DNA from 2 places in the Streptomyces sp. NPDC002130 genome. Region 1 is predicted to be linked to the other one. Evidence: riboswitches for the same ligand, from Rfam matches in the RefSeq annotation. Region 1 holds a riboswitch; the other holds the start of a gene.
What was found. Region 1 has a riboswitch for glycine ahead of gcvP (aminomethyl-transferring glycine dehydrogenase). Riboswitches for the same ligand answer to the same signal wherever they lie in the genome.
Positions count from the first base shown of each region.

Region 2: it holds a riboswitch for glycine, as region 1 does, so the genes downstream of both, gcvT (glycine cleavage system aminomethyltransferase GcvT) here and gcvP (aminomethyl-transferring glycine dehydrogenase) in region 1, are expected to answer to the same signal.

Region 1 is NZ_JBEOXI010000007.1:53,055-56,452, reverse strand. It holds gene ABT116_RS02610 (DNA polymerase IV) at 1-826, shown strand, start outside; gene ABT116_RS02605 (PRC-barrel domain-containing protein) at 745-1,119, opposite strand; glycine riboswitch at 1,233-1,328, shown strand; gene gcvP (aminomethyl-transferring glycine dehydrogenase) at 1,504-3,398, shown strand, end outside.
Region 2 is NZ_JBEOXI010000021.1:50,809-54,206, forward strand. It holds gene ABT116_RS06450 (enhanced serine sensitivity protein SseB) at 1-551, opposite strand, end outside; gene ABT116_RS06455 (AAA family ATPase) at 655-1,314, opposite strand; glycine riboswitch at 1,537-1,637, shown strand; glycine riboswitch at 1,638-1,755, shown strand; gene gcvT (glycine cleavage system aminomethyltransferase GcvT) at 1,746-2,915, shown strand; gene gcvH (glycine cleavage system protein GcvH) at 3,020-3,397, shown strand.

The DNA.
Region 1 (3,398 bases):
GGGCGAGGACGAGCTCGTCCGGCTGCTGGGCAAGGCGCACGGGCACGGCCTGTACGCCATGGCACTGGCACGGGACGACCGGCCCGTGGTGGCGGAACGCGAGGCGAAGTCGGTGTCGGTCGAGGACACCTACGACGTGGACATCCACGACCGCACGCGGGTCGGGCTGGAGGTGCAGCGGCTCGCCGAGCGGTGCGTGCGGCGGCTGCGCGGGGCAGGGCTGTCCGGGCGGACGATCGTGCTGAAGGTGCGACGGTACGACTTCTCGACGCTCACGCGCTCCGAGACGCTGCGCGGGCCCACGGACGATCCCGCGGTGGTCCGCGAGGCCGCGGCCAGACTGCTGGAGTCGGTCGACACGACCGGCGGGGTGCGGCTGCTCGGGGTGGGGGTCAGCGGGCTCGCCGACTACACGCAGGAGGACCTGTTCGCCCAGGCGGCGGGAGAGCGGGCGGTCACGGAAGGCCCGGTCGAGGAGCATTCCGTGGTGCCGGCCGAGGAGCAGCCGCCGCTCGCCGAGCGGCGCTGGCCCGCCGGGCACGATGTGCGGCACGCCGAGTTCGGGCACGGCTGGGTGCAGGGCAGCGGCCTGGGGCGGGTCACCGTACGGTTCGAGACGCCCGACTCGGAGCCCGGGCGGGTACGGACCTTCCGGGTCGACGACCCGGATCTGGAGGCGGCGGATCCGTTGCCGCTGGTGTTACGGGGGCCCGACGGGGGAGACCGGGTGTCCGGGGCGGGGTCTCAAGCCGTTTCGTCGGTGCCCGCCAGCTTGCCGAAGTCGTGGTCCCGGAGCGGGGGCGGGGCGGCGACATCGAGACCGTAGTGGTGGTAGAGCTGCAGTTCCTGCTCGGGCGAGAGGTGGCGGCCCACGCCGAAGTCGGGGGCGTCCTTGATCAGGGCGCGTTCGAAGGGGACGTGGAGCGCGCCCTCGATCAGTTCGCTGGGCTCCAGGGGGACGAAGGCGTCCCTGCTGAACAGGCCGGTCCGTATGGCCGCCCACTCCGGCTCGCCGGTGGCGTCGTCGAGGTAGACCTCGTCGATGGTGCCGATCCTGGTCCCGTTGCGGTCGAACGCCTTGCGGCCGATCAGGTTGCGCGGATCGATGTCGGTTCGCACGGGCCCTCCACATGGTCGCACCTCATCCGTAAACACTACAAAAAGGCACAAGCGGGGATGCGGCCACTCGAAGGTTCGTGCGTTGACCTCGCTGGTACGCTGGCAGCGGCTGTTGACCCCGTGCGGGAGAGTCCTCCAGACACCATCGGAGGCGCCGAAGGAGCAAATCCTCCCCGGAATCTCTCAGGCACACGTACCGCACGGACGAGGTCACTCTGGAAAGCAGGGCGGGTGTCGACGGCTTCCGCTCTCACCGACGGTGAAAGCCGGAGGCCTTCGGGCGATCCGGTGAAGCTCTCAGGTTGAGATGACAGAGGGGGAGGCCGTCCGGGTACCCGTGCCGTGGTGCCCCTCGCAGGTCGTGTCGACCAGGAGGCCTCCGTAATGACCGCCCACCGCATTCCGCTCTCCGAGCTCGAAGAGGCAGTCCCCTTCGAGCAGCGCCACATCGGCCCCGACCACGAGGCCTGCGCCAAGATGCTCGCGCACGTCGGTTACGGCTCGCTGGACGAGCTGACCGCCGCCGCGGTCCCGGCCGTGATCAAGAGTGCCGAGGCACTGGACCTGCCGGGCGCCCGCAGCGAGGCCGAGGTGATCGCCGAGCTGCGCTCCCTCGCCGACCGCAACCAGGTCCTCGGCTCCATGATCGGCCTCGGGTACTACGGCACGTTCACGCCGCCGGTCATCATGCGCAACGTCATGGAGAACCCGTCCTGGTACACGGCCTACACGCCGTACCAGCCGGAGATCTCCCAGGGCCGCCTCGAGGCGCTGCTCAACTTCCAGACCATGGTCGCCGACCTGACCGGACTGCCGACCTCGGGCGCCTCCCTGCTCGACGAGGGCACCGCGGCCGCCGAGGCCGTGGCGCTGTCGCGGCGGCTGGGCAAGAACAAGAAGGGCCTGTTCCTGGTCGACGCGGACACGCTGCCGCAGACCATCGCCGTGATCCAGACGCGGGCCGAGCCGACCGGAGTCGAGGTCGTCGTCGCCGACCTCAGCGAGGGCATCCCCGCCGAGATCGCCGAGCGCGAGATCAACGGCGTGCTGATCCAGTACCCGGGCGCCTCCGGTGCCGTGCGGGACATCAAGCCGGTCATCGACCGGGCGCACGATCTCGGCGCGCTCGTCACGGTCGCCGCCGATCTGCTCGCGTTGACGCTGCTGAAGTCGCCCGGTGAGCTCGGGGCGGACATCGCCGTCGGGACGACGCAGCGCTTCGGCGTGCCCATGGGCTTCGGCGGACCGCACGCCGGCTACATGGCGGTCCAGGACAAGATGGCGCGCAGCCTGCCCGGGCGGCTCGTCGGCGTGTCCGTGGACGCCGACGGCAACAAGGCCTACCGGCTGGCGCTGCAGACGCGTGAGCAGCACATCCGCCGCGAGAAGGCGACCAGCAACATCTGCACCGCACAGGTGCTGCTCGCCGTCATGGCCGGCATGTACGCCGTCTACCACGGCCCGGACGGCCTGAAGGGCATCGCGCGGCGCACCCACCGGTACGCCACCGTTCTCGCCGCCGGGCTCGCGAACGGTGGGGTCGAGGTCGTGCACGGGGCCTACTTCGACACCCTGACCGTGCGCGTCCGGGGCCGGGCCGCCGACGTCGTGGCCGCCGCCCGTGACAACGGGGTCAACCTGCGTCTCGTCGACGCCGACCACGTCTCCATCGCCTGTGACGAGACCACGACGCGGGCCCAGCTGCGTGCCGTATGGGCCGCCTTCGGGGTCGAGGGCGTCGTGGAGGCGCTGGACGCGGCCACCGAGGACGGGCTGCCGGGCGCGCTGCTGCGCACCGACGACTACCTGACGCACCCCGTCTTCCACCAGCACCGCTCCGAGACCGCCATGCTGCGCTACCTGCGCAAGCTGGCCGACCGCGACTACGCGCTCGACCGGGGCATGATCCCGCTGGGCTCCTGCACGATGAAGCTCAACGCGACCACCGAGATGGAGCCGGTCACCTGGCCCGAGTTCGGGCAGCTGCACCCCTTCGCGCCCGCCGAGCAGGCTGGTGGCTACCTCTCCCTCATCCACGAGCTGGAGGACCGGCTCGCCGAGGTCACCGGCTACGACAAGGTGTCCCTCCAGCCGAACGCCGGGTCGCAGGGTGAGCTGGCCGGGCTGCTCGCCGTCCGCGGATACCACCGGGCCAACGGGGACGAGCAGCGCACCGTCTGCCTGATCCCGTCGTCTGCGCACGGCACCAACGCCGCCAGTGCGGTGATGGCCGGCATGAAGGTCGTCGTCGTGAAGACCGCCGAGGACGGCGAGATCGA
Region 2 (3,398 bases), on a different contig from region 1:
ACGCCGGTCGCCTCGAACTCGGAGGCAGCGGCGGCCAGGAAGTCCACCGGGTCGTCCTGCCAGTCGGGCTCGAAGAGCCGGACCCGTCCGCCGCTCGCGGGGCCGTCGAGCGGAGTCCGGCCGGCCCGGCACAGCTCGGCCACGGCGGCAGGCGGCAGGGGGATGCCCACCACACCGCCCGGGTTGACGGCTATCCCCGCGTGCGGCGGCAGGCCCCGGGCGAACTCCACGGCGGGCGCGATGGTGTACGACATGTGCGCGCCGGTGACCTGGCGGAACTGCTCCTCGGAGCTGAACACCGGCACGAACGCCTGGCCGTCGATCTCGATGCCGGGCAGGTCGAGGGGGCCGCTGTGCGGGCCGCCGCCGTTGGGCAGCGGGATCCACACGAAGCTCCGGCCGAGCACCTCGACGATCCGCCCGCCGGCCGCCGGTCCCGCGCCGAGGGAGGCCGAGAGCACCTCCTCCAGCTCGTTGCCGGGCCAACCGCCGTGCGGGTGGGTCTGCGTCTGCGCCGGGAAGTCCGCGGAGAAGTCCGCCGGGATGTCCATCTGCCTACCGCCTGCCTGGAACCACTGCTGTAGCTGAAAAGGCTAACGGCTGACGGACGCCGGGCGGCAGGAGGAAGGCCGGCTTGGGGACGACCGCGCGGGCTCAGCCCGTGAAGCCGATTCTGCGGAGGCCGTTCGCCGCGTCCCGGTCGGCCAGCACGGCCGAGGCGCAGCCGGTGGGGAGGTCGCCGCGCTCCACCGCGCGCAGGAGGCGGGTGCTTGCCGCGCGGTGGCGCAGGAACGCGTACCGCGAGACGCCGCGGCCCCGGTCGCGCTGGCCGGCCAGGGCCTGTTCGGGACTGACGTCGAGGAGGAGGAGGTGCAGGGCGCCGCCCCGGCGGCGGGCCTCGCGGGCGAGCCAGCGGCGGACCCAGGCCTGCGTGCCGCAGTCGTGCACGACGACGCCCTCGCCCGTGCGCAGGGCGCGCCGCAGCCCGGCGTAGTGGGCGAGGCGGACGAGCGGGCGGTAGAGCGCATACGGCAGGGCGCGCGGCATGCGGCGGGCCCAGCGGTCGCGGGTGTCCTGGGAGTCGATGCGCCGGTCCGGCACGGTGCGCCGCATCAGCGTGGACTTGCCGCTGCCCGGCAGGCCCGTGACCACGACCAGGTCGCGGGGGCCGAACAGCAGCGCGTGCGGGCTCCGGCCGGCCCGGTCGCGCAGGTCGCGGACGACCGGCGCCGGAGCGCGGACCGCCCGGGCCGGTGCGGCCGGCTGCTCGGGCAGCGCGATGCCCGTCGTCGCGTACGCGGTGGTCCTGTTCACCGTGATCGTCCTCCCCTGGGGCCAGGTACGGAGTCCCATCCCCGCCGAGTGTAAAGAGAAGGTAATGCCGCAGGCCTCTCATTTACGTTCTTGTCCTGCAACAGGGCTGCTACAGGTCGCCATGTCCGGCGGGCGGGACTCGTGCACTCCCTGGGAAAGGTCCCCCTGCCGCGCCGGAAGGATGCGTGCAATGATGTGCGCGCCAACTGCATACCGGCCGTTTGAATCCGCGCGGGAGAGTCCCCAGCAGCAGCTGTCGCTGGGGCGCCGAAGGAGCAAGTCCCTCCCTTGAATCTCTCAGGCCCCGTTACCGCGCGGGCGAGGCACATCTGAAAAGCGGGTCGCCCCTGGCGTATGACAGGGGTGGCCCCACCCAAGGTGCAAGTCACGACCCGTGCGGTCATGGCGAACCTCTCAGGTTCCGATGACAGATGGGGAGGAACGACCTCGCCCGTCATTGCCCTGGGAGACGACCGACTGTGAGCAGTACAGGAGAACTCCGTCACACCGCGCTCGATGCCCTGCATCGTTCGCTCGGCGCGACGATGACCGACTTCGCCGGCTGGGACATGCCCCTGCGCTACGGCTCCGAGCGCGACGAGCACACCGCCGTGCGCACGAAGGCCGGGCTCTTCGACCTCTCCCACATGGGCGAGATCACCGTCACCGGCCCGCAGGCCGCCGCCCTGCTGGACTTCGCCCTGGTGGGCAACATCGGCGGTGTGAAGCCGGGCCGGGCCCGCTACACCATGATCTGCCGGGCCGACGGCGGCATCCTGGACGACCTGATCGTCTACCGGCTGGGCGAGACCGAGTACATGGTGGTCGCCAACGCCTCCAACGCCCAGGTGGTGCTGGACGCGCTGACCGAGCGCGCCGCCGGCTTCGACGCCGAGGTGCGTGACGACCGGGACGCCTACGCGCTGATCGCCGTCCAGGGACCGGAGTCGCCCGGGATCCTGAAGTCCCTGACCGACGCCGACCTCGACGGCCTGAAGTACTACGCCGGGCTGCCCGGCACGGTCGCGGGCGTACCGGCCCTGATCGCCCGGACCGGCTACACCGGCGAGGACGGCTTCGAGCTGTTCGTGAAGCCGGAGCACGCGGTCGAGCTGTGGCAGGCACTGACCAAGGCGGGCGAGGGCGTCGGGCTGGTCCCCTGCGGGCTGTCCTGCCGCGACACGCTGCGGCTGGAGGCGGGCATGCCGCTGTACGGGCACGAGCTGTCGACCTCCCTCACCCCCTTCGACGCGGGCCTCGGACGGGTGGTGAAGTTCGAGAAGGAGGGCGACTTCGTGGGCCGCGCGGCCCTGCGTGAGGCCGCGGAGCACGCGAACCACGAGCCGCCGCGCGTCCTGGTCGGCCTGATCGCCGAAGGCCGCCGGGTCCCCCGCGCCGGGTACGCCGTCGTCGCCGAGGGCAAGGTGATCGGCGAGGTCACCTCCGGGGCCCCCTCCCCCACGCTGGGCAAGCCGATCGCGATGGCCTACGTCGACGCCATGTACTCCACGCCGGGCACGGCCGGTGTCGGTGTGGACATCCGGGGCAGTCACGAGCCGTACGAGGTCGTGGCGCTGCCGTTCTACAAGCGTCAGAAGTAGACACTGGCCGGAGGGCCGCGGCACCGCCTCGTGCCCGTCGTCCCAGCTCACCAGTAGTCCCCCCCCTTCCACAGCACTCCCGCGCGTACAGGAGAATCCAGGCCATGAGCAACCCCAACGAGCTGCGTTACAGCAAGGAGCACGAGTGGCTGTCGGCCGCCGAGGACGGCGTCTCGACGGTCGGCATCACGGAGCACGCGGCCAACGCGCTCGGCGATGTCGTGTTCGTCCAGCTTCCCGAGGTCGGTGACTCCGTGTCCGCCGGCGAGACCTGCGGCGAGCTGGAGTCGACCAAGTCGGTGTCGGACCTGTACTCCCCCGTCTCCGGTGAGGTCACCGAGGTCAACGAGGACGTCGTGAACGACCCGTCGCTGGTGAACTCGGCCCCCTTCGAGGGCGGCTGGCTGTTCAAGGTGCGGGTCGCGGACGAGCCGGGCGACCTGCTCTCCGCCGACGAGTACACCGCGTTCTCCGCGGGCTGAG